3 regions of the Neobacillus sp. B24 genome follow, and region 2 is predicted to be linked to each of the others. Evidence: riboswitches for the same ligand, from Rfam matches in the RefSeq annotation. Region 2 holds a riboswitch; each other region holds the start of a gene.
The links. Region 2 has a riboswitch for S-adenosylmethionine ahead of ACZ43M_RS07240 (homoserine dehydrogenase). Riboswitches for the same ligand answer to the same signal wherever they lie in the genome.

Region 1 (10,306 bases), 2.5 Mb from region 2:
GAGAAAGCACGGAATCAGGGTTTGTTCCCATATCATTAATGGTTTGCCGCTTGAAAACTATGACATGATGATGAAAACTGTCCGAGAAGTGGCCAAACTGGATGTTCAAGGAATCAAAATTCACTTGCTTCATTTATTAAAGGGGACGCTAATGGTCAAGCAATACGAAAAGGGCCTGCTCCAATTTCTTTCCCAAGACGATTACGTAAACTTAGTATGCGACCAATTGGAAATTTTACCGCCGGAAATGATTGTTCACCGTATTACGGGCGATGGACCAATTGACTTAATGGTTGGGCCAATGTGGAGTGTTAATAAGTGGGAAGTATTGAATTCGATTGATGCCGAGCTTAAGCGAAGAAACAGTTGGCAAGGCAAGTTTTACAACAAGGAGTCCGCGCTGGTATGAAACTAGACCGAATACTTTCGTATGCCAAGCTTTTGCTTGAAAAAGCGGTTAATCCTGGTGATGTGGTTGTGGATGCTACATTGGGAAACGGCCATGACACCGTTTTTCTGGCCAACCTTGTAGGCAGCACCGGTAAAGTATACGGTTTTGATGTTCAAGAACTTGCCTTAACTGCAGCCAAAGAACGCTTAAATAACCAAGATCTGTTGGACCGGGTTACACTTTTTCACGCTGGTCATGAAAAAGCTGCAGAATTAATACCCGTTGAGCATCATGGGAAAATTACCGGGGCGATTTTTAATTTGGGCTATTTACCGGGCAGTGATAAAAGTATTGTCACCAAACCGGGAACAACTATTGCAGCGGTCCAACAGCTGCATAAAATGCTGGCACCTGAGGGTATCATTGTTCTTGTCTTATATCACGGACATGAAGAAGGGGCTTTCGAGCGGGATGCCTTATTAGATTACTGCAGGCAAATCGACCAAAAATCAGCACATGTATTGCAGTACCAATTTATTAACCAGCAAAATAATCCGCCGTTTATTATTGCTATTGAAAAAAGGTAAAACCAGGCTCGGGCCTGGTTTTTTGTAATTGTTGATATATCGCAAAAATGTGTCGATATCCTCTGATTTTGTGTCGATATAATTGTATTTTGTGTCGATATCATTTCAATTTGTGTTGATATCCACCAAAAATGTGTCAATAACCGTTATCACCCACATATTTATATCTTCATCATTAGTCTAGTCACAAACGCCGGCACGGCTTTTTGCAGAGAGCGATAGGCTAGTCCGTTAAAATAGAAGAAATAACTAATCCAGCCACCAGACTTTATGATTTTTCTGGCTAGCTTGCGGACATCTTTCTGTTTTCGAACCTTTGAATCCGATAAGTAAATCCCTAATAACCCCCGATTAATCAGCTGGTGGAATTTCTTATGTGGCAGAAATTCTGTATGACGGTCAGCCTCAACCATAAAATGAGTTAACCTGTTGAACAAGCTCTCCTGATTACGATAATAAAAGCAAAAATTCAAATCTCCGCCGGCAATATCCTCCTCTTGGTCAATAAAATAATCAAGCAGAATATGGAGGCCTTGTATATATGGGAAATACCCATTACGGATATTATCTGCATCGCTTGCCTTGAAATCGTCTCTTATTGCATAGGATATTAGGCAAAAAATTCCAAGCGTCGAACCAGAGCAGGCTGAAAATTCATACCACTCCATCTCGGGCAGTTGATTCTGATAACGTTGAAACCAATTTTCCAGTCTAGGTACCCGCTCTTCTCGCTTCACATGCTTATGGATTTGCAGGTCACAATAAAAACGGCACAATTCCAAAAGATAATCCCTAATGATATCATAATGCTGGAGTTCCTTTAGAACATTCCGGCATGTTTCTGACAAGTCATTTAAATATCCGTTATCGTCTTGGTCTTCCCGGAGATGATAATAATTTTTCCTGCCAGCATTCACCACTAAAGCATCTGTCATGGATTCGTGGAGTGATGCAAAATCATTTGGATCCAGGGACGTGCTCCTGTCGCAAAGATTATCAAGATAATCACTGATTGTTTGGTAGGCGACAATAAACTTCACAGCTTGACGATAATCCTCGCCCGCGGTCAATGCAAGAATGGCTCCGCCTTCACAATGAAAAGTTTTATGCTCAATACTGGCTAGTGCCTGTTTTCTTAATTCGGGATTGGGAATTTCTTCAGCCCTGCTTCTCCAATAAGCCAACTCTTGATGAACTGCGGGGAGTATTTTGCGGTAGACTCTGGACATTAGAGTTATTGGCTGCACTGAATGTCATCCCCTTCTTTATACGATATAGCCAATCGCTTTCAATTGACTGTTGACAAAATCCTTGGCATATTCAAATACCTCTTCACGCTCAGGTTCATTAAAGATTTCATGATAGCAGCTCGGCCATTCCTTAAATCTTTTTTCCGATAATGGCACATAATTAAACCATTCTTTAACGGTTCGTTTATTGACGATTTTGTCATCTCCGCCCTGCATGACAAGCATCGGCACATCCTGGGTGTCTGGAATATTGACGAAAGCTTGCTTAATGGCCTCTGCCAATTCACGATACCACCTAACTGATACCTTTGTCACATAAAGTGTATCATTTGAATCTGCTTCCCTGACATCTTCATTCCTTGTCGCCATTTGTACAGTCAGGCCGGAATTGAGCCGAAATGATGGAAACACCACATTTAATCCATACGATAGGAAGTTCATAAATTTAGACGGTTTCTGTAAAAGGCCCAGACACGGAGAGGAGAGAATCACTCCGGCAAGGTTTAGCCTTTCCTCCTGCAATAAACGGATCGCAATTAATCCCCCCATACTATGGCCAACTAAGAAAACCGGCAAATCATAGCGATAGGCTGTTTGAATCCAATCCTTTACTTCTATTATGTATTCATCAAAGTATTCTATATGACCGCGGTTTGCCCTTGTCGTCATCCCCTGTCCCGGAAGGTCGGACATGATGACGTGAAAGCCGGATGAACGCCACATTTCAATCAGCCAGCCATAACGTCGATGGTGTTCCATAGCGCCGTGGACAATCACGATAACAGCCTTTGCGGATCCTTCTGCTTCCCACTTCCACATAATTGCTCCCCCTGAAACTTCTCATTTTAAGTATTTTACCATATAACCAAGGGTCAATGATATTTATGGGTTACGTTAAACACACTGTATAATAGTATAATTTTTGAAAAGTGCTTCATTTATTCGTTAAAATAGAAGCATCATCCCAAAGGAGAGAGACTAATGATTTATCCATTTAAAGATAAATATCCTAAAATCGCTGATACCGCATTTATTGCAGATTATACAACTATTACCGGCGATGTTGAAATTGGCGGGGAGTCAAGCGTCTGGTTTAACACGGTGATTCGCGGTGATGTTGCGCCGACGAAAATTGGCAACCGTGTCAATATCCAAGATAATTCCATATTACATCAAAGCCCCAACAACCCGCTAATTTTAGAGGATGAAGTCACAGTCGGACATCAGGTCATTTTACATAGCTGTATCATTCGAAAAAAAGCGTTAATTGGAATGGGCTCGATTATCCTCGACCAGGCAGAAATTGGCGAAGGGGCATTCATCGGCGCTGGCAGTTTAGTGCCCCAAGGTAAAAAAATACCTCCGAACACATTGGCGTTTGGCAAACCTGCCAAAGTAATCAGGGAATTAAATGAGGAAGATATCAAGGACATGGACCGAATTATAAGAGAATATGCAGAAAAGGCTCAGTATTATAAATCACTGCAAAAAAGATAAGAAAAACGGGAATCACACGTTATGTGTAATTCCCGTTTTCTAATCAGCCCTCCGCCTGTTGACGAAGTGCTTCAGCTTTATCGGTCCGTTCCCACGGAACATCAACATCAGTACGGCCAAAATGTCCATATGCCGCTGTTTGCTTGTAGATAGGACGCCGTAAATCCAACATTTTAATAATTCCTGCAGGGCGCAGGTCAAAGTTTTTGCTGACAAGGTCAACTAAAATATCTTCGCTCACTTTGCCGGTTCCGAAAGTATCAACCGAGATGGATACCGGTCTAGCGACACCTATGGCGTAGGCAAGCTGTACCTCACATTTGTCTGCAAGACCTGCGGCAACAATATTTTTTGCCACATAGCGTGCAGCATAGGCAGCCGAACGGTCAACTTTTGTTGGGTCTTTACCGGAAAATGCTCCGCCGCCATGACGGGCGTATCCACCGTAAGTATCAACAATAATTTTACGGCCTGTTAATCCCGCATCCCCTTGTGGGCCGCCGATTACAAAACGACCGGTAGGGTTAATAAAATATTTAGTATTTTCATCGATTAATTCCTTGGGAACAACCGGATTAATAACATATTCTTTTACATTTCGCTGGATCTGCTCTAGCGAGATTTCGGGATGGTGCTGCGTAGAGATAACAATCGTATCGATCCGTACAGGTTGATTATTTTCATCATATTCTACCGTTACTTGAGTTTTGCCGTCTGGTCGAAGATATGGAAGAATATCCTCCTTACGAACTTCTGTCAACTTGCGGGCAAGCTTATGTGCTAAAGAAATTGGCAGTGGCATAAGTTCCTTCGTTTCATTACAGGCAAATCCAAACATTAAACCTTGGTCCCCAGCACCGATTGCTTCAATTTCGTCGTCAGACATTTGGCCTTCGCGTGCTTCAAGCGCTTGGTTGACTCCCATGGCAATATCAGGGGATTGCTCATCAATGGAAGTTAAAACGGCGCAAGTCTCGGAATCAAATCCGTATTTTGCACGATTATAGCCAATTCCTTTAATGGTTTCACGAACAATCTTTGGAATGTCCACGTAGGTGGAAGTGGTGATTTCACCAGCAACAAGCACCAATCCTGTTGTTACGGAAGTTTCCGCAGCAACACGGGCATTCGGATCCTTGGCTAAAATGGCATCTAAAATGGAATCAGAAATCTGGTCACAAATCTTGTCGGGATGACCTTCAGTTACTGATTCAGAAGTAAACAAACGACGCTTTGTTGACATCTGAATTCCTCCTATACTATGAAATAAATGAGGCAATAGTAAAGCTTGCGAACCTCAGAGTTTGATACGGAACTCATTCCCTTTATAGTATGAAATAATTACAGGAATTTTATTAAAAATAAAAAACCCGAAGGCGTTCTCACGTTGTATAAAAACTATTATGTAGACGCAGAAAAAAGAAAAAACCTTCCCATTAGAGGAAAGGTTGAGTGCAATGTTTTGCGCGTGCCTTTCACTCTTATCGTTCAAGGCATATGCCTTGCATCAGGTTTAGCACCTTTGCCCAGAAAACGACCGTACACTCGTGGCATATCGGTATTTTCTTAGTTGCAGGTTGCTGGGTTTCACAGGGCCTGTCCCTCCACCAGCTCGGGATAAGAGAGTATCCGTTCAAGGTTAAATCATAACCTACACAAACAAAGCATGTCAATGGATTTTTTAGCAACTTTTGGTTAAAATCAAACTTTGGTACATGCAAAATCTTAAACCAATTTACGTAAAACACGACCCATTTTCATGACTTTTTACTAAATATAGAATATTGTATAAAATACAACTTAATTTAATTGATTAGTATAGACTAATCAATTAAATGTGTTATACTATTGGATAAGAATATTTAGAGTATAAAAATCTTTAAAAGGTAGGTTTCTTAAATGAATTCTGTTCATACTCCAAATGAATTAAAACTGTTCCTGAATGAATGCAATGCCCAGGTTCAACTATCTGTGCCGCAGCTGGTAGAAAAAATCTTAAGCAGAAATGAAGGATCCTTAACTGCCACAGGTGCTGTTACCGTTTCAACAGGAAAATATACAGGACGTTCCCCACAAGATAAATTTATAGTATCCGAATCGACCACAAAAGACAAAATTGCCTGGGGCGCGTCACTCAATCAGCCAATTTCTGAACAGGTTTTTACAAACTTGTATAATAAGGTTTTGGACTACTTAAAGCAGCAAGATGAGATCTTTGTATTTAAGGGTTTTGCTGGAGCCGATAAAAAGTCACGCCTGCCGATTCAGGTTATCAACGAATTCGCTTGGCATAATTTATTTGCACAGCAATTGTTTATTCGCCCAACCGAAGACGACCTTTTGACCCACGACTCACAATTTACGGTCATTTCCGCACCAAATTTCAAGGCGGACCCTGCTGTGGATGGAACAAATTCAGAAACCTTCATTATTATATCCTTTGAACATCGTGTCGTACTAATTGGCGGGACAGAGTATGCCGGCGAAATGAAAAAATCCATTTTCTCTGTAATGAATTATTTACTCCCGGAGAATAACATTTTCTCCATGCATTGCTCGGCGAACGTAGGTATAGAAGGTGATGTTGCCCTTTTCTTTGGTCTTTCCGGAACAGGAAAAACTACCCTTTCAGCCGACCCTAATCGCAAACTGATCGGCGATGATGAACACGGTTGGTCATCCAATGGTGTGTTTAATATAGAGGGTGGCTGCTATGCAAAATGTATCGGCCTTACCCGTGAAAAGGAACCGCAAATTTTTGATGCCATTCGCTTTGGAACTGTACTTGAAAACGTTGTCATCAATAAAGAGTCACGAATTCCGGATTATGATGACGGTACTTTGACAGAAAATACGCGTGCTGCCTATCCGATTGAAGCCATTGATAATATCATTGTACCTAGTATTGCCGGACATCCGACCACAATTGTGTTCCTGACTGCTGATGCTTTCGGTGTACTTCCTCCCATTGCAAAATTAACAAAAGAGCAGGCAATGTACCACTTTTTAAGCGGTTACACTTCCAAGCTTGCTGGAACTGAGCGTGGTGTGACTTCACCACAGGCTACCTTCTCGACCTGCTTTGGTGCACCATTCCTGCCGCTGCCGGCAACTCGATATGCCAATATGCTTGGTGAAAAGATTCTTGAGCACAACGTTAATGTGTTCCTAGTGAATACAGGCTGGACTGGGGGCGAGTATGGTGTCGGCAACAGGATGAAGCTTTCCTATACAAGAGCAATGGTCCAAGCGGCTCTCGAAGGAGAACTAAATCATGTTGAAACCGTCAAGGACGAAATCTTCGGTTTAAATATCCCGCTCCATATAGCCGGGGTTCCGGATGAAGTGCTGCAGCCAGTGAAGACATGGTCAGATGCTGATGCCTATGACAAGAAGGCAAAAGAACTAGCCGGGAAATTCCGCGAAAACTTTAAGAAGTTTACAAATGTTGCACCAGAAATTACAGCTAAAGGCGGCCCAATTGCCTAATTTATTGAAAAAAGCGATTCAACGTCGAATCGCTTTTTTCATTATTTATTTTGTCTTACTTGGTTTCCTTACTTCTACAGCCTGTGATTCCTGCAGCACACTAAATTGATAGTTTCCACTTCTTTCAAGCGTGAAACCTCCGCCGTACTGAGAAATCTTCTTCCCGTCTGTTGTTGTATAATCTGCTACCTTTTTAAATGGAAACGTAGTGGTCAACGCTGTTTCCCCTTCTATGGTAAATATCTTTAATTCTATTTCTTCCGGAAGATTTTCTCCTTCAACTTCGATAATTTCATGCTCATAGAAACCGGCATATAGGTCCTCAGACGAGACTAATAACGTTGATTTACCAAACGAAATATAGGGTTCTTTAACATAGATGGAGAATTCGCCAACGTTTTTACCTCCAACTGAGAACTGGAGGTTCCAAACGCCAGGGGTACTGAAAGGTTTAAAGGATGTCAACGCATGGGCATCAGAGCCATACAATCCCCCTGAAACAACGGCTTCGGTAAGCTGCTCTTTAACCCCTGTTTGAACATGGACGGCTTCTACAGTTAAGGGGTTATTGGCAAAATCCTTATAATCGCCCCACAGAAAAATCATCATTTTCGCAACAGAACGTTTATCATTAGCTATCCATTCCTCTGGTGCAAGCAAACTAACCTTGTCAGGAATTCCATAATTACTATCTGCGTAGATTGGTTTTCCTTCATTCATTAGAGCAAAATAATTACCTTCTTCAGCTTTTGTTGTCAGAAATCCGCTTATAAGGCTCTTCTCTCCCGAAGCATTTGAAAAATAGAGGATTGGAGCAATTAAGGCAAGAATAAACACCGCCGCCAAAGCGCTAACTCTTTGGAGGCTAAGCCTCCGTTTAGGGCTGGTAGAAACATCTTCACTAATTCGTTTTAGCATTTGTGTTCTCACCTTTGTCGATAGCTCATGCTTTGGAAAATCGCCCATCAATTCTAGCAGTTCTTTATCCGATAAATTGCTCAAAATATTCACCCTCCTTTAACATTTCATTCAATTTTTTTACGGCACGGAAAAATGTCACATTCACCTTATTTTCCGACCAACCGAGAACCTGGCCTGCCTCCTGTGCCGACAGTTCAGAAATCCCCCTTAATAAAATCACGTCCCGATAATTGGGCTTTAGTGCATTGATTGCCTCGTACAAGCTGGCATACTCCAGCTTCTTCAACAAACCATCTTCCGTATGAGGCCTCTGTGGACTTGGTGACTCCTGCCTAAGCTGTCTTTTCAGCTTCTCCCATACTGAATGTTTCCGATAAAGATCTATAGCTGTATTTCTGGCGATCGATATCAGCCATGTCTTCGGGCTTGATTCATGTTTAAACCTGCCCAGCGCACGAAATGCCCGTAAAAACGTCTCTTGGACCAAATCCTCCACATCAGTTGTGCCTGTATAATAAACTAGATAATTGGTAACATCCTTTTCATATTGAATAAACCATGTTTCAATCTGGTGGGCCCGTTCCAATTTTTTTACCCCCTTCCCTATAAACCTTTGGAAAAATTTGAATTCATAAATATGACGGCTTTCAGCTTGATTTATTACACTTTTTTGCAAAAAGAAAAGCAGGTCACGGCTGCCTGCTTTAATTCGTCGAATTTAATGAAATTAATTGATAGGTCAAGGTTGTTGTATTTTTCTCCCACTCGACCCTCTTTATCAAGGCGGTACCACTTGAACTGCTGTCCAATGTTTTTCTTACATCAATCGGAATTTCAATTGGATATAGGCGGTAACCTTCTTTTTGTAGAACAAACAAGTTTTCCTCCACCCGTTTCTCATTTCCTTTTGTGACAATCAGTGTATTTAATTCAAGAGGCATACCCATTAAAATCCGCTCCTCTACAATTTATATTACTATCTTAACATCTTTTACCATGTTTTTTCATCCAATTCGCTAAATCAGTTACGACTTCCCGATTAATTGCGGGGGGGAAATAATGTGTGAAATCGTCAAAATACCAACCCTCCACTGGTTTGTTCAAATTGCGAAGACGCTCCTCCAGTTTGTGGGCATGCTCAACCGAGACATTTTGATCCCTTACCCCATGGATAATCAGCACAGGTGCCTGGAGTTTTTCCAGTTCAAACAGGGGTGTTCGTTCCTGATACCGCTCCGGAAATTTTTCCGGTGTACCACCAATCACCCGCTTCATCATTTTTCTTAAGTCCTCACGTTCAAAGTAAGTCAAACTCATATCACTGACTCCGCCCCAGGTAACGAGTGAAGCGGCATCAGGAAACTGGTTTCCGGTTAACAATGCCATTACCCCGCCGCGGGAAAATCCAAAAATATGTACTTTCTTCACTTGAGGCCATGCTTGCAGCAACAGGTATGCAGAAAAGGCATCTTCTCTGTCTTTTCCGGCAAAATCCTCATTCCCCTCTCCTCCTTGGTTTCCCCGATAATAAGGGGCAAACACGATGAAGCCTTCCTGGGCGAACTGGGCAATCCGCGCTGCCCTGACTTTGCCAACGTTTTTAATTCCGCCCCGTAAATATAAAAAACCATCACACGCTGCTTGATCGCGTGGTTCTGCTAGCATTCCCTTCACTTTTAGACCACCCGAGTAATAGGTGATTTCTTTGAGGAAAACATTTGGATTCGGGGATGGGAACCGTTTAATATTAACTATCTTTCCATTATTTTTGTTCATTGTTATCGATCCTTTTAAGTCTTTAAAAATATTTTGAAACTGGGCATTCACACATTTTTTTCTGCGTCATACGATATCGTAGGCTATTAGCCCAGATAAAGGAGGTTAATTTTAGATGAAGAAATGGTCAAAAATCGGTTTTTCCTTTCTCCTCATCACAATACTTATGTTTTCCCTAATTGCTTGTAATAAAGATACAGGCGGCAAAGAACCGGAGAAACTGGAAAAAGTACGTATTGCCGAAGTCACGAGATCGATTTTCTACGCACCGCAATATGTTGCCTTGACACAGGGCTTTTTTAAGGAAGAAGGCCTTGATGTCACGCTGACAACAACACCTGGCGGCGATAAAACCATGACTGCGCTTATCTCAGGCGGCGCTGACGTTGCATTGG
Region 2 (10,306 bases):
GTTCAACCCATGTACGAGCTTGGTTATAGGAAATTTGATCATTTTTTTCAAGCAGCAGCTTGGTCAATTTTTCATGATAGTCATTCATCGGTAAGCCCCTTCTTTGCCATTATTCTTTTAACATAAGTGAAAAAATTAACGTCCATACTAATGATGCGTGGCAAGCATTGTGAAGCACCTTTGCTTATCACGTTCTGGAATCCATTAATGGAGGTACAGCATGAGAAATAAACAGACAGGTTTTCCAAATCAATCTAACAACAAATTTGAGGGAGAGCCGCGGGCGAAAGCAGAATATGCTTCCAAGCGAGCCGATGGCACCATCAACACACATCCTCAGGAACGGATGCGCGCGTCAGGCCAGCGGGACGATGAATCGCCGCAAGTATGGAAGTAGTTTGCCATCACAACAAGCCAGAGATTTTCCTCTGGCTTGTTACTCACATTATTTCAACCACTTCAGCAAAGAAATTGGCAGCGCCTCTTCCTTCCCGTCACCTTTTGTGCGATAGCCCCAAGCAAATACGCCATTCATATAATCAATTTTAAAATATTCCCCAGGTGCGCCTTCAATTTCATAGATTTCGCCCGGCTTAAACACTTTCGGGTCCAGCATATACGCCCGAGCCATATGTACCTTGCGTTCGAGCACGGCAAACTCATTAACCATTCCCATTTGCTCCGCTTTTCGCGCCTGCTCCTGAAGCTTGGAAATTTCTTGCCGCAATTCATGTTCTGTCATGTCGCTATACCGTTTCTCCTGCTGCATCCTTCTTCACTCCTATCTCTTTATTTTAGTATAATTATTTTTATGAAATTAATAAAGTCTTAACGGAGGTTCCATATGAATTCGATGGTTATTACAGGCGGAGGTTCCGGATTAGGGAAAGAACTTGCACTGCTTTTTTCACAAAAAGGTTTTCATATCTTACTGGCTGGAAGAACAGTTGAAAAATTATCTGGAGTCAAACACGAAATTGAGGCAAGTGGCGGTAGAGCAGATTTCCTTCAGATGGATGTTAGTAATGGAGCTGAGGTCACGAGGGTAATTAGTGATGCATGCCAGAAGTATGATATTTACGGTGTGGTGAATAATGCCGGGGTCGGCCATTTCGGACCGTTCGTTGATATAACCGAAAAGCAAATTGAAGAAATGTTAGATACGAATGTACTCGGTACAATTCTTATGACGAAAGCTGTTTTACCTTTGTTGGTTGGGAGGGGTGAAGGCCGGGTCATGAATATTATTTCAACTGCGGGGTTGCGTGGTAAGGTAAGCGAGGCTGTTTATTGTGCCAGCAAATTCGCGGTCCGGGGCTTTACCGAAGCGCTGCAAAAGGAATATGAAGGCAGCAAGATAAAGTTTAATGCGGTTTATATGGGCGGCATGAATACGCCGTTTTGGGATGCAGGCGACTATGTAAAAGACCCGTCCCAGCTACCTTCCCCAAGATCTGTAGCAGAGGTTATCATGGAGCAGATTGATCAGGATACAATTGTTATTGAAAGGAAAAAGTAATTGGCTAGTATCATTGCCAGTGTTTCCGCTTTTAGCTTAGGATAGTTTGATTCTCTGTCTCGATGATTTTGTCCTTCATCGGCTTGATGAAGGACAGTTTACCTGCTCCACGTATTGATTTTGTCTTTCAGTAGCTTCATAAAGGACATTTCTGCAAAAAACTTAGCTTTTTTGTCTTTTAGACGCGTTCTATTAGACACTTTCTCCTCTTCACTCACCGATTTTGTCTATTAGATGCCCTCTATTAGACACTTTCTCCGATTCCCGACCTACTTTTGTCTTTTAGACGCGTTCTATTAGACACTTTCTCCTCTTCACTCACCGATTTTGTCTATTAGATGCCCTCTATTAGACACTTTCTCCGATTCCCGACCTACTTTGTCTTTTAGAAACGGTCTATTAGACACTTTTGCCGCAACAGTTTCCAATTTTGTCTTTTAGAATGAAATGTACCCTTACGAATCTTCTATTTCCCCAAGATATTTCTCAATCAAATCCATCGCAAAGCCTTTCCGGTACAAGGTCTGCTTCATTTTCTGCTGAAATTCGTACCCGCTCAACTGCCCGTATTTCCGCAGTGCCTTTTCTCCTTGGAAGCGGATCGCTTCCATCTCCTCGTCAACGTTCTCTTCCTCAGTTTCACTGATGGCAATTCCGATTACCTCAAAAGAATACCCTTTTCGAAGCAGCGTTTGTTCAAGCTTTTGCTTTTGAATACGCATGGAATCTTTGGAATTTTTATTAAAAAATTTACCGGCGATTTTAACCGCCTTTTCAATCTGCTGCTCTAGTGGAAACTCGTCCAAGGCTGCAGCTAAAATTTGCTCACTGATTCCTTTTTCCTTCAATTCTTGCTTAACATTATCCGGTCCCTTGTCCGTTGTATTGGCCTGTGTCCGCACATAGGCCATAGCAAAATCCTCGTCATTTAGGTATTTTTGAGCGATTAATTTATGCAGCACCTCATTAATGACTGGCTCTTCGACCTCTTTTTTCTGCAAATAATCCCGTACTTCCTTTTCTGACCTCATCCTCCGAGCCAAATAGTTAATCGCAAGGTTATAGGACTTGCGAATATCGTCCTGAAACTGGATTTCCATTAACGAAAATTCGTCGATTTCCATGCCTTTTTTTAACTGAAACCGGATTAATACATCACTGTCGACACTGAAGGCATATTCTTCGCCGCTGCCGCGATCCATAAACACATTAAACCGATCTTGATTTTTTTGCTGGGTAGTTATTTTTGTAATAATGCCCATATTGTTCACTTCACTTTGCCATATTCTTCTACAAATATTATACAATATTTTAAAGGGGGGTGCGTAGCGACATGAGGATTGCTATTGCCGGAGGAACGGGATTTGTCGGGAAAGCGCTGGTCCGGGAGTTGGTCCAGCAGGAGCATGAGGTGATTGTGTTAACCAGAAGGCCTGCGAGCGGAACTGGAAAATTCCGCTATGTTCAGTGGCTTACGGAACAATCTAATCCGACTGATGAATTGGAAGGAACCGATATATTTATCAACCTTGCGGGCGAATCGATTAACAGTGGGCGCTGGACGGAGCAAAGAAAGAAAAGAATATTGACCAGCAGAATTGATGCAGTCAGAGAACTTTTAAATATTATGAGAAAATTGAAGAGTAAACCTCATGCCTTGATTAACTCCAGCGCGATTGGTTTTTATGGAACATCTTTGGAACAAACATTTATCGAAGCCGACAAAGGTTCAGGAGAAGACTTTTTATCAAGAACAGTCATAGATTGGGAGCAAGAAGCATCCAAAGCCGAGGAACTTGGAGTGCGGACGATTCTGTGTCGATTTGGCATCATCTTGGACAAAAAGGGAGGCGCACTTTCGAAAATGCTTTTTCCCTATCAAGCCTTTATCGGCGGGCCGATGGGCTCAGGAAAGCAATGGATGTCGTGGATTCATATTGCTGATGTGGTCAAGGGAATTACGTTTGTGATGGAGAATGAGGATATTCTTGGTCCGGTGAATTTTACCGCTCCTTCCCCGGTAACAATGAATGAGTTTGGTAAGTCGTTGGCGATGGTGCTGCAGCGGCCGCATTGGCTACCGGTTCCAGAATTGGCGCTAAGGTTCTTATTGGGAGAAATGAGCACGTTAGTGGTAGACGGGCAGAAGGTGCTGCCAAACGAGTTATTAAAGAATGGCTACGAATTCACCTATCCCGATTTAAAAAGCGCCTTAGAAAATATATTTTCGTAAAAATGGTATTATTCCTTTTTTAAAAGGCAAAAATGGAAACGTGTACATGATGTACCATTTATACCTGCTTTAAATAAATTTGGAAGGGATGAATCATGATGTCGGAAAACAAAAAACGCAATAAGGATCGTGAACGTACAAATTTAACAAGCATGCAGGAAGTAACCTATGGCCATGAATTTAAAATGGCGGACCGTGCCGCCGGCTACATGAACCGCAAAGGCAGACAGTAAGATACATAATTTTTTCCATTAATGGACCTCTTTTATTTGGTAAAGCTAGTAAGGGGAGCGTAGCGATTGCGGCTCCACTAGCTACCATTGAAAGGGGTTTTTTTCATGGGCCGTTCACACGGACATAAAACTCGTGACCGAAATAAAGCATCACTTCCACAGGTTCCAAGTAACATGAAATCAGACGGGCAGGATGTAGAATTTTCAAAAGAAATGGCTGACGGAGCGGATATGGAGGCACAAGCACGGGCAAATGCCGCCAATCAGCGCGTACAAAATCGTAACCGCTAATGTTGATCACAGCTCTTATTTGCCTGTTGGTCAGAAAGAAATGGCGGGCATCGAAGGCATAAAAAAAGAAGAAGCAGGATTCCTGCTTCTTTTATAATGAAAAAAGGGGGAAATCATATGAATCATGAGTTCTAAAGAGAGGTATCCGTTTTGGCAACGGCTAGAACTCGGCACTGCTGTAATTCCCATAGATCAAGTTGGCAAAACATTCTTGTCTACACCCTTACTATACTCCCGGTTACCCTTTTAAACAACTGCTTTCACAGTTTCTTAACATATTTATGTTGGAAATTTGACTAGATTGTGAACTAACCAATGTGGATATGTTGTAAACCTAAAATATCTTACACCACCACTACTTCTTTCTGTTCCACTTCTCCAAGAATCGCAAAATAAAGAATATTCTCGAGCTGTTCCAAATCAGATTTGCTTGCTTTGATGACCCTGATTCCGTTACCGACCTCATCTATTATTGTACCTGTTGCGAGGGTATCATGATGCCCCTGTACTAACCATAATTCCTGTTTTAGCCCTTCATTATGCTCACGATCAGCAACAGGAGTTTGCGAGTACTTTTTCCTACCGGAAGGGTTTTGACAGACGTAAACCAGATCTTCGATGACAGCACTCGCGGTCGGAAACATTCCTGCGCCAGGGCCCTGCAGGGTAATCCGGCCGACAATATCGGAGTACACATTGACCGCATTTTCGACCCCTTCGACATGATAAAAAGGATGCTCATCACCTACAAGTACAGGTTGCACCGAAGCCTTGATTTGCTCCCCAACCTTTGTCAGGCTGGCAACATGTTTAAAACGAAGCCCTAACTTTCCTGCCGCTTCAATTAATTCGCTGGTGATAGCGGTAATCCCCTGCCGCTCTACCCCATGCCAATCCGGCTCTTCCCCAAAAGCAATACGGCTTAGAATCATGGTTTTATAAAAGGCATCGAAGCCTTCAACGTCGTTCGTTGGGTCTACCTCGGCATAGCCATTTTGCTGCGCCTGCGATAAGCTTTCCGCAAAAGACTGCTGCTTTTCCCGCATTTGTGTCAGGATAAAATTCGACGTCCCATTTAAGATTCCTTGAATCTGTTGGACACGGTTTATTTTTAACAATTGCCGTAACGTTTGGATGACCGGAATACCCCCGGCGACTGTCGCCTCAAAGCCGACAGAAACGTTATGCTGCTCAGCCAGTTCCATGAGTTCACTCCCATGATGAGCAAACATTTCTTTGTTGGCGGTAATGATGTGGCAGCCGTGTTGTATTGCCTTTTTCAAATAGGTAAAGGTCGGTTCTTTGCCAACAATGGCTTCTACCACAATATCCACCTGCGGCAATTGGAGAATTTCTTCGAAGTCTGTAGTGAGTAGCACTTCCGGAGCAATATCCCTTTTCTTCTGTTTATTTTTTATCAGTACGGCAGCCACTTCCACCTTTTTTCCCAAAACAGCAGCCAGTTCTTCCCCGTGGGAAGAAATCGTCCGATATGCCCCTTCTCCAACGGTACCAAAACCGAGAATAGCTACCTTTAACACTGCCATTTCATTCCCTCCCTTTTTTCGAAAAAATAAAAACCCCCTTCGATAAGAAGAGGGCGATTCGTCCTCCTCTTATCTGTCAGGTTAAAGATAACCTGCAGGAATTAGCACCTTTTCAAGGAATACCTTGAAGGTTGCCGGGCTTCATCGGGCCTAGTCCCTCCGCCTCTCTGGATAAGAGATTTATATTTTTAAATTTTCGTTCATTTCCAAGTTATAAAAGAAATATTAGCTGAATCTTCCATTAAAGTCAATAGTTAAAGTGGCAATAATGAAATGGATTCTTGCCCGCTGATCCGTTCAACCATATCCAGCCATTCCTGTGGTTTGTTTGACAGCACGGCATAATATGTCGTCAGGAAGTCTTTAACTAGAGCTGCCGGGAGCTGGTCAAGCTCATCTTTAGTCGGCATGAAGCATAGGTCGAGACCCTTGACTGCCTCTCCGTTGTTTTCCCATGACGGATGGACGTAGTTTAGGTCCAGGCGCTTATAGCCCAGGTGTGACAACACTTCGCGGCGAACATACGGATCCATCACCTTAACGCCGCCAAATTCATGATGTTCCACCCGGTAAGGGTCATATATTTCGGCAAACATCCCGAATAATTCTTTCCCGTTTTCCTTTGCCAGCTGCTGAAGATCCTTTAAGCGATTTTGCGCAAGGAAACGGCCTAGGCTCAGACCCGGTTTGCTGATGATGGTAAAATCAGTCATCGCAATGTTCCAGTCAGGATAATAGCGATATTCGGTCGCCCCGACCACTTGATTGTTGTCGACAGCAACGAACACGCGAATCGATGGGTCCTCAAGCGGCTCCTTCCAAAGATCGTACTCGAGGACTTCTTCCGGCGGAAAAATTTGTCCCATTAGGTCGTGCAGTTTTTTGAAATTCGGGTCAGTGATATTGATAATGCGTTTGTATTCCATAGGTTTGTGAATCTCCTTTTTTATTTAAACGGATTTTTCCATTCCATCAGGGCAGCGTAGTTACAGGACTCTTCATCTTCAAGATAGTTTTCGGCGATACCTAGTGGTACGCGTCCGCAGCGCAGCAAAAAGCTGATAACCGGGTCCTTGAGCTGGCCTGTTATAATTGCATTCAAATATTCGTTTGGTGTCATGGTTTCAGCGACCTTGTGGTAGCCCGGCATCCGCCCGCCGCCAAGCAGCCGATCATAGCCTTTTTCAATCACAACATGGTACATCGCCTGCATCATTAGTTTGCCAAGTCCAAGCTTGCGGTACTGGGGACGGACACTGATGTCGACGATGTACAGCGTGTTGCCGTTGGGATTGTGGTTGCGAATATAGCCGTGGTCAGTGATTTTCTCCCAGTTATGGTTAGGGTCGTTCGAGTCAAATTCAACGACGAGACCGGTAAGCGACCCGGCGAGTTCACCGTTGATTTCTACACATAAAGCCCCTTCCGGGAAATGGGTAACATGGCTGGTCAACTGTTCTTTATTCCACCACAGTTCAGAGGGAAACGGGGGCGGAAAGCATTCCGCCTGGATATCAATGAGTTGGTCAAAATCATCCTTCGTGTAATTACGGATACAAATCGGCAGGAGCCGGTCTTGGTCGTACACGTAAAATTCACTTCGGTACATTGGGCTCACCCCTATTGCCAATCTGTGTATAGATCCGTTCTGCGGTCGCGCCAAGTAGTGACTGCACCGCGCTCTCTTACTTCGTAAAGCAGATCAAGGTCGAGGTCTGCGGTGACAACCATATCGTCGTTGATTTCCCCTTGCACTTGAATACCTTGCGGCGGGAATGGGATATCGTTAGGCGTAATAACGACAGCCTGGCCGAAGTTTGCACGCATGAAGTCGACTGTTGGCAGCGCACCGACAGTTCCGGTTAGAACCACATATACCTGATTTTCAATCGCCCGGGCATGGCTGGTGTAGCGGACACGATGGAAGCCGTGGCGGTCATCTGTACAGGATGGGCAGAAAATCACGTCAGCGCCCTTTGCCTTAGCCATGCGGACGATTTCTGGAAATTCGATATCATAGCAGGTCAGCAGGGCAATTTTCCCCTTGTCAGTTTCAAAAATTTGAAAAGAGTCACCAGGTGCCATATTCCATTCTTTAATTTCAGTTGGGGTAATATGGAGCTTGGCCTGCTCACCGATTCTGCCGTCCGGGTAGAACAGGTGCGCAGTGTTATAAAGCTTGCCGTCTTTTTCAATAACATGCGTTCCGGCAATGATGTGCATGTTTGTTTGTTTGGCAAATTTGGCGAAAAGTTCTTTGTAATTTTCGGTGAAGCTTGGCAGATCGTTGATTGTCAGGCTCTGGCCTTGACCGTTACCGATAGACAGCAGCTGGGTCGTGAAGAATTCCGGAAACAGGACAAATTCCGCCCCAAATTCCTCGGCTGTTTTTATGTAATGCTCGCACTGGGCGGCGAACTCCTCAAAGGAATGGATTGTATGTAGATGGTACTGAACTGCAGAAACTCTTAGTTTCATTTTTGGCCTCCTTGTTGGATGATTTGTTTGATTCCTAATGGAGATTATCTACTATTTATGGAGGGAATACAAATGAAATGCGCCTCGTAAATCTTTTTTACCATCCCCTCCATACCAAGCCACCCCTGGTATAAAAGAACAAGCCAGCTGGTCGCTGGCTCGACTATATATATACTCGTATTTTGTGTTGATATCCGCTGATATTGTGTCGATATCCTTCAGTTTTGTGTTGATATCTGCTGAAAATATGTCGATATCCACCTAAAGTGTGTTGATATATTTTTCAGAGCAAAAAGTTACCCCTTTTAATGCTCCAATTTCCCCTCACCCAGCTCAATCTGCGCTCGCACCTGCTCCGGCGAAGTCCCACCAAAGCTGTTCCTCACCGCCACAACATGTTCCGGGGCCAAAACTTTGTAAATATCCTCTTCAAACAACAAACTAAATTCCTTATACTCTTCCATGCTCAAATCCAATAAAAACTTGCCGGACTGGATCGCATAGAGAACAATTTTTCCAATCACTTCATGAGCCTCACGGAATGGCAGGCCTTTACGGACAAGGTAATCGGCAATATCGGTCGCATTGGAAAAATCGTTATTGATGGCTTTACGCATGACATCTTTGCGAACCGTCATACTTTCAATCATTGGTGCCAGCAGCTTCAATGACCCTTCCAGCGTTTCCACCGTGTCAAACATGCCTTCCTTGTCTTCCTGAAGGTCCTTGTTATAGGCGAGCGGCAGACCCTTCAACACCGTCAACAAACCAACCAAATTGCCGTACACACGGCCGGTTTTCCCGCGCAACAACTCCGGCACGTCCGGGTTCTTTTTCTGCGGCATAATGCTTGAGCCAGTACAGAACGAGTCATCCAACTCGATAAACTGAAACTCCTGGCTTGACCAAATTACAAACTCCTCCGATATACGGGAAATGTGCGTCATGATGATTGAGCCAATCGACAGAAACTCGAGGATAAAATCACGGTCGCTGACGGCATCCATACTATTCGGATAAATCGTTTCAAAGCCCAACTGCCCTGCGACAAGTTCACGGTTAATCGGGAAAGTTGTCCCAGCTAAAGCCCCGGATCCCAGTGGCAGCCAGTTCACCCGTTTCAATGAATCTAGCAATCTTTCTTTATCGCGCTCGAACATCCAGAAATACGCCATTAAATGATGGGCAAAGGAAACAGGCTGGGCACGCTGCAGGTGGGTGTAGCCCGGAATCAGCGTCTCCACATGCTCCTTTGCTTGACCGATAATTGCCTTCTGGACATCCTCCACCAATTTAATCAGCTCAGTTGTTTTTGTCCGTAAATAAAGATGCATGTCGGTGGCAACCTGGTCGTTACGGCTGCGTCCAGTATGGAGTTTGCCGCCCACAGGACCAATCTCTTCAATCAACTGCCGCTCAATATTCATATGAATATCTTCATCTTCCACTAAAAATTCCACTTCACCGCGGTCTACTTTTTCCTTAATCTTTAGCAGGCCGGCTTTAATTTTCTCCGCATCCTCCAAAGGAATGATGCTGCATTCACCAAGCATTTGCACATGAGCGAGGCTCCCGGCGATATCTTCTTTGGCCAGCTTTTGGTCGAAGGAAATCGATGCGGTGAACTCCTCAACTAGCTTGTTTGTTTCCTTTGTAAAACGTCCGCCCCATAACTTTGACATTGAAATATCCTCCTAAAAATGGGAGCCCCCGAAAAGAAGTTTCGAGGGCAATCCGCTCCAATTCCTATTATTTATTTAAAACTGTCGCTTTATTATTTACCTCTGTATAAACCTTTGTCGGCAGTCCCCAAAGCTTGATGAAGCCAACAGCCGCGTTATGATCAAAAGCATCGCCTTTTGTATACGTGGCCAATTCCTCATTGTAAAGGCTGTGTACGGATTTACGGCCGACAACGGTATGATTGCCTTTATGAAGCTTGACCCGGATGGTGCCTGACACGACTTTTTGCGTTTCGTCGATAAACGCATCAAGCGCAGCTTTT
Region 3 (10,306 bases), 2.3 Mb from region 2:
CTACTCGGAGGCCGTCAACGGGCAAGTCATCTCGATGACCTCGTTAGCGACGGCACTGATCCTTATCCCAGCGGGAATCATCAGTGACCGCTACAGCCGTAAGAAAGTCATTTTATACGGAATACTCTTATCAGGGGTAATCCTGCTTGCTAGAAGTGTCGTTTCCGGCCAACAATTATTAATTACTTTTGCGTTCATCAGCGGTCTGGCAATGGCCTTTCTGCAAGTCTCGGGAATCCCATGGCTTGCAGAAAATTCAACCCCGGAACAGCGGGTAAATTTATTCAGTCTGCATTTTGCGTTTATGACGGCTGCCAATGTAGTAGGAAGTCTCCTTGGCGGCTTGCTAACTGACGTGTTCTCGTTTTTTGTCAGTGATCTCAATAGCATCAGATTGACCCTGATTATTGGTGCCGTCATTTATTTGATTGCGATTATACCTACTACAAAATTCCAAGCATTGACCCAAAAACGACTAGAACCAAAGAAAGCACCGGAAAAACCGTTCATATGGAAAACTAACGGCATGAAACTAATTGTCTTATTTGCCATTGCCCAAATGCTGATCGGTTTTGGTGCAGGGCTGGTGATTCCCTATTTAAATCTGTATTTTTCGGATCGTTTCAGCGCATCGACAACTTCAATTGGTTTTATTATCTCGCTCGGGCAGGCGGCAACAGCATTGGCAATGTTTATTGGTCCATGGGTCGTGAAAAAAGTAGGTGAAGTAAGGGCTGTTGTGTTCCTCCAATTAGCTTCGCTGCCATTTCTTCTATTAACAGCTTATACGAACCACCTATGGCTGGCGGCACTAGGGTTTTTATTTCGCCAAGCATTAATGAACGCCGGAAATCCGATTCAAATGTCGCTGATGATGTCAAAGGTCAACGACTCGATGAAGGGGCTGGCGAACTCAATAAACCAAATGGTATTCAATTTGGGCTGGGCACTAATGGGGCCGGTCTCGACCGGAATTGTCGTCCAGTATGGGGCTTATTGGGGATATGCCTATGTGTTCAGCATAACCGCCGTTTTATATCTAATCGGTTCCATCTATTTCTTGGTCGTCTTCAGGGGCATTTCGACCAATAACAATAAATCCGTTTCTACAAAAATATCATAAATCCGACATATATCTTGGGAAATCTCATTATTTCCTCAGACACATCAGATATTTGTCGAGCGAATCTAAAAGGAATACAAGCGCTATTGCTGAATAGTATTGGTAGAGACAAATGATTCGGAGTGGTGAAAATGCAGGAAGCAGTAAGTTCATTTCTAATGGCTGTAAAAAGGCAGGGACAGTTGCAGCCGTTGTTAGAGTCTGCTGATTTACGGGTATCCTTGATTTCAGATCAACAAACTATTGTGCTAGTAATCAAACATGGTGAGGTAACAGCCTCAAATGAAAAAGACATGGAGCACACCACCATCAAAATCAGTGGTCAGCCTCCGGAAATAACACGACTATTAGAAGGAAGGGAAAGATTGAGAGTCCTTCAAAAGAGCGGTCGGCTGATGGTATCAGCACCCTTAAGAATAATCTTATTACTTGAATCCATGTTTTATTTGACAATGCCGCACGGCGCTCTTGTATCATAAAAATTTTATTCAAAGTCATTGACTCGGAATTGAAGTTGCGGTATTATGTTTTTAAATATTCTATCAATTAAATAAGTTATCTTATCAAGAGAGGCGGAGGGACTGGCCCTGTGATGCCCGGCAACCGGTGACTTACATACGGTGCTAATTCCAGCAGAGCAAGTTCGCTCTGAAAGATAAGAAGAGCATAATCCCCTCTTCTTATGAAGTGGGGATTTTATTTTTCCAAAAAGAGAGGAGCAAGGAAGATGACCGAAAACCAAAAGAACTATCGATTTGAAACATTGAGTGTACATGGCGGCTTGGCGCCAGATCCAGTTACAGGGGCACGGGCCGTGCCAATCTATCAAAACAATGCCTACCAATTTAAGAGCACAGAGCATGCCGCAAACCTGTTTGCGCTAGCAGAGCCTGGCTACATATACACCCGGATTCACAATCCAACCACAACTGTTTTTGAAGACAGAGTGGCACTGTTGGAAGGCGGCGTAGGCGCACTTGCGGTGGCAAGCGGGATGGCAGCCATCACACTGGCAATCTTAAACATTGCTGAAGCAGGCGATGAAATTGTTGCAGCTGGAAACCTCTACGGCGGTACCTATAATTTATTTGCGGTAACCCTGCCGAAATACGGAATCAATGTGAAATTCGTTGATGCGGAGAATCCTGAGAACTTCCGTTCAGCCATTACGGAAAAAACAAAAGCGGTTTTCGCGGAAACAATCGGCAACCCAAGTCTTCGCGTCCTTGATATTGAAAAAGTCGCGGAGATTGCGCATGACGCAGGTGTACCGTTAATCATCGATAACACTTTCGCTACGCCATACCTGTGCCGGCCAATTGAGCATGGGGCTGATATTGTGGTCCATTCGGCGACCAAATGGCTCCTTGGTAACGGCACGTCAACTGGCGGCATCATAGTTGACGGCGGCAAGTTTGACTGGAATTCACCGAAATTCCCTGGTTTCACGACGCCAGATGCAAGCTATCATGATCTTGTTTATGCAGAAGCATTAGGTGCCGTTGCTTATATTATTAAAGCACGTGTCCAGCTCCTTCGTGACCTTGGACCTGCATTAAGCCCACAAAATGCTTTCCAATTTACGCTTGGACTTGAAACGCTGCATGTGCGCATGAAAGAGCATGTCGCTAACACAGAAAAGGTAGTACAGTACTTATTAAATCACCCTGCGGTAGAGTGGGTTTCTTACCCTGGGCATCCGTCACACCCTGATTATGAATTGTCTAAAAAGTATATGCCAAAAGGCGCAGGGTCCATGGTGGTCTTCGGAATTAAGGGCGGCAAAGAAGCAGGCGCGAAATTAATCGACAACATCCAGCTTTGGGCACATGTGGCCAATGTTGGCGATGCCAAGAGCCTAATTATTCATCCAGCAAGCACAACTCACCAGCAGCTTGATACGGAAGGTCTTAAAGCAGCAGGTGTGTCGGAAGATTTAATTCGTCTTTCCATCGGCATTGAGAATGTCGAGGATTTGGTTGAGGATCTCGAGCAAGCAATCGAAGCGGCAACAGGATTGTCTTCACTGAAAACGAATGCATAAAATAGTTTAGTAAGATAATAAAACTATTTCGTTGACACGACTTTTTATCCATGATACGATAGCAAACGTAAATTAATTTTTGAAAATATTTTTAATTAAATATAAGATTGCTTAAGCTCTTATCAAGAGAGGTGGAGGGATGTGCCCGATGAAGCCCGGCAACCGTCAGTTCATTGAAACTGAAATGGTGCCAATTCACACAAAGCGTCAAGCTTTGGGAGATGGGAGAAAGGATTGTATTTACTGATGCCTTTCTGCCCGTGCGGAAGGGCATTTTATTTTTCTAAAAAAAGAATCCTTTCATAAAAATAGTCAAAACCTATATCAAGGATAAAAAGTAGGTGAGTCAATGATTTCAATTAAGAGTGTCCGCAAAGTTTTCCAATCCAAAAAAGGCCAGCTAAAAGCAGTTGATGATGTCAATTTGGAAATACAAGATGGAGAAATTTTCGGCGTAATCGGGTATAGCGGCGCCGGAAAGAGTACGTTAATCCGGATGCTGAATGGTCTGGAACTCCCGACCGAAGGAAGTATCACTGTTGCCGGTCGCGAGATTTCAAAAATAAAGGGCAGCGAGCTTCGGAAAGCCCGTCAGGAAATCAGCATGATTTTTCAGCACTTCAACCTCCTTTGGTCGAGGACAGTAAGTGAAAATATTGCCTTCCCTTTGGAAATAGCGGGAGTAAGCGCGCCGCAAAGAAAAAAACGGGTGGCAGAGCTGGTGAAGCTTGTCGGACTCCAAGGCCGGGAAGATGCCTATCCTTCACAATTGAGCGGAGGTCAAAAACAGCGTGTCGGCATTGCCAGGGCGCTTGCCAATAATCCTAAGGTACTTCTCTGTGATGAGGCAACCTCGGCTCTCGACCCGCAAACGACGGATTCAATCCTCGATTTACTAGTCGATATTAATAAAAAATTGGGCTTAACGATTGTGTTAATTACCCATGAGATGCATGTCATCCGGAAAATCTGCCACCGGGTTGCCGTGATGGAAAGCGGCCGGATTGTAGAACTTGGTTCGGTACTGGATGTGTTTAAAAATCCGCAGCAGCCAATTACTAAACGGTTTGTGCAGCAGGTGTCTGAACCAGAGGAAACAAAGGAAACAGCTGACCACTTACTTGAACGTTATAATTCAGGAAAAATTGCTCAATTAACGTTTATTGGCGAATCTGCAGAGCAGCCGGTAATTACGAATCTAATTCGCCAGCACGATGTAACAATAAATATTTTGCAGGGTAAAGTTTCGCAAACGCAGAGCGGTTCATATGGGACACTGTTCATTCATATCGATGGGGACGAGGCTGAAATCAACAAGGCCATTGCCTATATTCGTTCCCAGCAGGTAGGAGTGGAGGTGGTTGTAAATGATTAAGGAATATTTACCGAATGTGGATTGGCTGATTATGTGGCAAGAAACAAAAAATACCCTTTATATGACGGGCATATCTGTTCTTGCAACATTTATATTGGGTACGCTGCTTGGATTAATCTTGTTTCTGACAGCAAAAGGAAACATCTGGGAAAATAAGCCGATAAATGCGGTTATTAGCGGCATTGTCAATATCTTTCGCTCAATCCCGTTTATTATCCTAATCGTGTTATTAATTCCGTTTACAACATTTTTGGTCGGAACAATGATTGGTGAAGATGCCGCATTGCCTGCGCTGATAATTGGTGCTGCCCCGTTTTATGCGAGAATGGTCGAAATTGGCCTCAGGGAAATTGATAAAGGGGTCATTGAAGCAGCAAAATCAATGGGAGCCACAACGGGCACCATCATTTGGAAGGTGCTGCTGCCGGAATCGATGCCGGCGCTTATTTCGGGGATTACAGTTACAGCGATTGCCCTTGTTGGGTATACAGCGATGGCCGGAGCGATTGGTGCCGGCGGCTTGGGAAACCTTGCTTATAACTATGGATTCCAACGCAATCAGAATGATGTAACCTTCATCGCTACAGTCATTATTTTAATCATCGTGTTTGTGATTCAGTTTATTGGTGATTTCATCACTTCAAAATTAGATAAAAGATAAAAAGGAGAGTTTGAAAATGAAAAAATGGTTAAACGTACTCTTAACATTAACACTTGCGCTTGTATTAGCTGCTTGCGGCACTAAAGATGAAGACAAGTCTGAAGGCACTAGCGGGGATAAAGCAGAAACAACAAAATTAGTGGTTGGAGCATCAACTGTACCACACGCGGAAATTCTTGAAAAAGCAAAACCGATTTTAAAAGGAAAAGGCATTGATCTTGAAATTAAAACATTTACTGACTATGTTTTACCGAACAAGGCTCTACAATCAAAGGAATTGGATGCAAACTACTTCCAGCACATTCCATACCTCGAGGCACAAAATAAAGAGTTTGGCTATGGATTTGTTAATGCTGGCGGAATTCACATTGAGCCAATCGGTGTTTATTCAAAAAAATACAAAGATCTTAACGACCTTCCAGAAGGCGCGCATCTGATTATGAGCAACTCAGTCGCTGACCATGGCCGTCTGCTATCATTACTTGAAAACGAGGGCTTAATTAAGCTAAAAGAAGGCATTGATAAAACAAAGGCCGAAATTAAAGATGTTGTAGACAATCCGAAAAAATTAAAGTTTGATGCAAACTACGAAGCAAAATTATTACCACAGATTTTCAATAATGGCGAAGGCGATGCTGTATTAATCAATTCCAACTATGCAATTGATGGCGGCTTAAACCCAATCAAGGATTCTATTGCGATTGAAGATAAAGAATCTCCATATGTAAACGTCATTGCCGTTCGTAAAGGCGATGAAAATAATGAAGCAATCAAAACGCTTGTAGAAGTGCTGCACTCTAAAGAAATTCAAGACTTTATCCTTGAAAAATATGAAGGAGCAGTTGTACCGGTATCCGAGTAATAATTAAATAAGAAGAAACAAAGATGAAGAGGCTGCTTTTGACAGCCTCTTTTCCATATACATTAATCCACCCTTTTAAGTGAAAAATAGAATGGATTACCATCAATTTATCCCGCATTAACGGGCAGTAAAACCCCCATCTTAATACTTGCACAAATCGAAGAAGTATAGGTGGGGGTTAACTGCCCGTAAATGCCCGATTGGTTCAACTAACAATCAGTGGGGGATGGAAAAAACCCCCACTGATTGAAGTTTCACTTTATCCATTGGCATTTCCTTGTAAAATAAGGTATGATTTAATTCGAGTTTATTTTACATAATTCTTATCAGAATTTTCTTTCAAAAATCTTGATCATTCTCAATTGGTAACGCTTTAGTGAAAACAAAGACTAGTTATCACTGCATAAAGGTTGCTAACACATTTAATTTGTTATAAGATTGTAATGAGAATAGATTGAGAATGAAATACCTTATCGACGCTGTCGATACGATACAAAACATTCTTTTGCGGAGGTATAAAAATGGCTGGATCAACATTAACTATCAAGGACCTGCATGTTGCAATCGATGGGAAAGAAATTTTAAAAGGTGTAAACCTTGAAGTAAAAGGTGGAGAAATCCACGCAATCATGGGTCCAAACGGTACTGGTAAATCAACATTATCCGCTGCCATCATGGGTCATCCGAAATATGAAGTGACCAGCGGCAGCATTACTTTAGATGGTCAAGATGTTTTGGAAATGGAAGTAGATGAGCGCGCACGTGCCGGTCTATTTTTAGCAATGCAATACCCAAGTGAAATTAACGGTGTAACAAACGCTGACTTCTTGCGTTCGGCGATTAATAGCCGTCTTGGCGAGGGAAATGAGATTTCCTTAATGAAATTTATCCGTAAAATGGATAAGCAAATGGAATTCCTTGAAATGGACCTCGATATGGCACAGCGTTATCTTAACGAAGGTTTCTCCGGCGGTGAGAAAAAGCGTAACGAAATTCTGCAATTAATGATGCTTGAGCCGAAAATTGCCATCCTCGACGAGATCGACTCCGGACTTGATATCGATGCGCTGAAGGTCGTATCAAAAGGTGTCAATCAAATGCGCTCTGATGACTTTGGCTGCTTAATTATTACTCACTATCAACGTTTATTAAACTACATCACTCCTGACCATGTGCATGTGATGATGCAGGGCCGTGTCGTTAAATCTGGCGGACCAGAGCTTGCACAACGCTTGGAAGCAGAAGGTTATGACTGGATCAAGCAAGAGCTTGGTATTGAAGATGAAACAGTTGAGCAAGAAGCTTAAAAGCCCTAAGTTAGGAGGATTAACATGACAATCGAAACTATTGATACTGGTTTTGTCAGCTCTTTTTCAAAAGGGATGAGCGAGCCTGTCTGGTTTGAAGAGCTTCGCCTAAAGGCCTTGGCCCAACTAGATGAGCTGCCAATGCCGAAACCTGATAAAACGAAAATTGATAAATGGAATTTTACACAATTTAATCAGCATACTGTTACAAGTTCTGCTTATACTTCGCTTGCTGAGCTGCCTGAAGCAGTAAAAGAGTTAATCGACCTTGATGCAGAAACTCATAATTTATATATCCAACACAACCAGACTCCTGCTTTTCTATCATTATCCCAGGAGTTAACGGATAAAGGCGTCATTTTTACTGATATCTTTACCGCTGCCAGAGAGCACGGTGATTTATTGAAAAAGTACTATATGACACAAGCTATCAATGCTGATGAGCACAAGCTGACAGCCCTTCATGCAGCACTAGTGAACGGCGGTGTGTTTTTATACGTACCAAAGAACGTGGAAATCGCTGAACCAATTCAGGCAGTATTTGTCCACGATGATGGTGAAGCAAACCTGTTTAACCATGTGCTAGTTGTTGGTGATGATAACAGCTCGATCACATACGTTGAAAACTACATTTCTACAGTGGAAACTTCTAATACATTGGCAAACATCTTAACAGAAGTTGTTGCCAATACGAATGCAAGAGTACAGTACGGTGCTGTTGATAATCTGGCTAAAGGGATCACTACTTATGTGAACCGCCGTGGTGTGGCTGGCAGAGACTCTCGGATTGAATGGGCGCTTGGCTTAATGAACGAGGGCAATACGATTTCTGAAAATACAACCAACCTGCTTGGTGACGGTTCTTATGGCGATACCAAAACTGTTGTTGTTGGCCGTGGCGAGCAAACGCAAAACTTCACGACCAAGGTTGTTCATTTTGGTAAGCATACACAAGGTAATATCTTAAATCATGGTGTCGTAAAAGATAGTGCTACTTCCATTTTTAATGGAATTGGCAAAATTGAACACGGGGCATCAAAATCAGATGCTGAGCAAACCTCTCGTGTCTTGATGCTTAGCGAAAAAGCACGCGGCGATGCCAACCCAATTCTGTTAATTGATGAAGATGATGTTATGGCCGGACATGCAGCTTCTGTCGGACGCGTTGACCCTGTGCAGCTTTATTATCTAATGAGCCGGGGGATTCCGCAGACTGAAGCAGAGCGTCTTGTGATACATGGTTTCCTTGCACCAGTAGTTAACCAGCTTCCGATTGAGCACGTGAAAAAGCAATTAACGGAAGTTATCGAAAGGAAAGTAAGATAATGAATATCCAGGATATTCGCAGTCAATTTCCGATCTTACACCAAGAAGTGAATGGCAAGCCGCTTGTCTACCTGGACAGCTCAGCCACTTCACAAAAGCCGATTAAGGTTATTGAAACGATTGAAAAATACTACCGCGAATACAATTCAAATGTCCACCGCGGTGTGCATACACTAGGAACAAAGGCTACTGATGCTTACGAAGGTGCCCGTGAGAAGGTTCGTAAGTTTATCAATGCCAAGTCAACTCAAGAAGTTATTTTTACAAGGGGTACGACAACTTCCATCAACACGATTGCGGCTAGCTACGGCGCCGCGACTTTGAAGGAAGGCGATGAAATCGTCATTACCCACATGGAACACCACAGTAACATCATTCCGTGGCAGCAGGTGGCAAGAAGGACCGGAGCCCAGTTGAAGTATATTCCGCTTCAAGAAGACGGAAGTATTTCATTGGATGATGTGCGGTCAACGGTAACACCAAATACAAAGATTGTCTCTGTCATGCAGGTATCAAATGTGCTTGGTGTGATTAACCCGGTGAAAGAAATCGCTAAGATTGCCCATGAAAATGGTGCTGTGATGGTTGTTGATGGTGCGCAAAGTGCACCGCATATGAAAATCGATGTTCAAGATTTAGATTGCGATTTTCTTGCGTTTTCGGGCCACAAAATGTGTGGTCCTACCGGAATCGGTGTTCTGTACGGCAAAAAGCATTTGCTTGAAAACATGGAGCCAGTTGAGTTTGGCGGTGAGATGATTGATTTCGTACAATTGTATGAATCAACCTGGAAAGAGCTTCCTTGGAAGTTCGAAGGTGGTACACCAATCATTGCCGGAGCTATTGGGCTTGGTGCTGCAATCGATTTTTTAAATGAAGTTGGGCTGGATAACATCTCCGAGCATGAGCATAAGCTTGCAGCCTATGCGCTTGAAAAAATGGGCAGTGTTGAAGGGATGACCATATACGGTCCGCTCGAACCGGCAAAACGCGCTGGACTGGTGACATTTAATTTGGCTGATGTTCACCCGCACGATGTCGCGACTGTATTGGATGCGGAAGGTATCGCCGTCCGCGCTGGTCACCACTGCGCCCAGCCGCTGATGCGTTGGCTTAACGCTTCGGCTACAGCACGTGCCAGCTTCTACCTGTATAACACTGAAGAAGATATTGATAAACTTGTTGAAGGGCTTGTCAAAACGAAGGAGTATTTCAGCGATGTCTTCTAATTTAGATGCACTTTACCGAAGAGTAATTATGGACCATTACAAAAACCCGCGTAATCGCGGGATTTTGGAAGATGGCAGCCATACAATTAATATGAATAATCCAACCTGTGGTGACCGCATTCAATTGACCCTTAAGGTCGAAGATGGTGTAGTGGTAGACGCCAAGCAGGAAGGAGAAGGCTGTTCAATTTCCATGTCCTCAGCCTCGATGATGACCCAGGCAATCAAAGGCAAAAAAATCGAAGACGCTTTAAAGCTGTCGAAGATTTTTTCCGATATGATGCAGGGTAAAGAACACGATGATGATATCGACTTAGGTGATATTGAAGCACTTCAAGGCGTTGCTAAGTTCCCGGCCAGAATCAAATGTGCAACTTTG

Region 1: another riboswitch for S-adenosylmethionine. It lies ahead of metK (methionine adenosyltransferase); the one in region 2 lies ahead of ACZ43M_RS07240 (homoserine dehydrogenase).
Region 3: another riboswitch for S-adenosylmethionine. It lies ahead of ACZ43M_RS22995 (methionine ABC transporter ATP-binding protein); the one in region 2 lies ahead of ACZ43M_RS07240 (homoserine dehydrogenase).

What each region holds. Positions count from the first base shown of each region.
Region 1 is NZ_AP035777.1:4,391,893-4,402,198, forward strand. It holds gene mnmL (tRNA modification radical SAM protein MnmL/YtqA) at 1-409, shown strand, start outside; gene mnmM (tRNA 5-(aminomethyl)-2-thiouridylate-methyltransferase MnmM) at 406-978, shown strand; gene ACZ43M_RS21820 (tetraprenyl-beta-curcumene synthase family protein) at 1,140-2,207, opposite strand; gene ACZ43M_RS21825 (alpha/beta hydrolase) at 2,244-3,047, opposite strand; gene ACZ43M_RS21830 (gamma carbonic anhydrase) at 3,210-3,725, shown strand; gene metK (methionine adenosyltransferase) at 3,769-4,968, opposite strand; SAM riboswitch class I at 5,204-5,349, opposite strand; gene pckA (phosphoenolpyruvate carboxykinase (ATP)) at 5,625-7,214, shown strand; gene ACZ43M_RS21845 (hypothetical protein) at 7,260-8,216, opposite strand; gene ACZ43M_RS21850 (RNA polymerase sigma factor) at 8,197-8,721, opposite strand; gene ACZ43M_RS21855 (DUF2584 domain-containing protein) at 8,840-9,082, opposite strand; gene ACZ43M_RS21860 (alpha/beta hydrolase family protein) at 9,117-9,911, opposite strand; gene ACZ43M_RS21865 (ABC transporter substrate-binding protein) at 10,027-10,306, shown strand, end outside.
Region 2 is NZ_AP035777.1:1,467,374-1,477,679, reverse strand. It holds gene ACZ43M_RS07280 (YfhJ family protein) at 1-88, opposite strand, end outside; gene ACZ43M_RS07275 (small, acid-soluble spore protein K) at 221-397, shown strand; gene ACZ43M_RS07270 (YfhH family protein) at 446-769, opposite strand; gene ACZ43M_RS07265 (SDR family NAD(P)-dependent oxidoreductase) at 845-1,519, shown strand; gene recX (recombination regulator RecX) at 1,975-2,781, opposite strand; gene ACZ43M_RS07255 (TIGR01777 family oxidoreductase) at 2,853-3,752, shown strand; gene ACZ43M_RS07250 (YfhE family protein) at 3,848-3,985, shown strand; gene ACZ43M_RS07245 (YfhD family protein) at 4,091-4,276, shown strand; gene ACZ43M_RS07240 (homoserine dehydrogenase) at 4,621-5,823, opposite strand; SAM riboswitch class I at 5,890-6,001, opposite strand; gene ACZ43M_RS07235 (GNAT family N-acetyltransferase) at 6,078-6,749, opposite strand; gene ACZ43M_RS07230 (GNAT family N-acetyltransferase) at 6,770-7,432, opposite strand; gene ACZ43M_RS07225 (carbon-nitrogen hydrolase family protein) at 7,444-8,301, opposite strand; gene argH (argininosuccinate lyase) at 8,607-9,983, opposite strand; gene ACZ43M_RS07215 (argininosuccinate synthase) at 10,051-10,306, opposite strand, start outside.
Region 3 is NZ_AP035777.1:4,608,852-4,619,157, reverse strand. It holds gene ACZ43M_RS23010 (MFS transporter) at 1-1,123, shown strand, start outside; gene ACZ43M_RS23005 (hypothetical protein) at 1,255-1,602, shown strand; SAM riboswitch class I at 1,681-1,785, shown strand; gene ACZ43M_RS23000 (O-acetylhomoserine aminocarboxypropyltransferase/cysteine synthase family protein) at 1,851-3,167, shown strand; SAM riboswitch class I at 3,284-3,395, shown strand; gene ACZ43M_RS22995 (methionine ABC transporter ATP-binding protein) at 3,517-4,542, shown strand; gene ACZ43M_RS22990 (methionine ABC transporter permease) at 4,535-5,203, shown strand; gene ACZ43M_RS22985 (MetQ/NlpA family ABC transporter substrate-binding protein) at 5,220-6,065, shown strand; gene sufC (Fe-S cluster assembly ATPase SufC) at 6,587-7,372, shown strand; gene sufD (Fe-S cluster assembly protein SufD) at 7,397-8,698, shown strand; gene ACZ43M_RS22970 (cysteine desulfurase) at 8,698-9,927, shown strand; gene sufU (Fe-S cluster assembly sulfur transfer protein SufU) at 9,917-10,306, shown strand, end outside.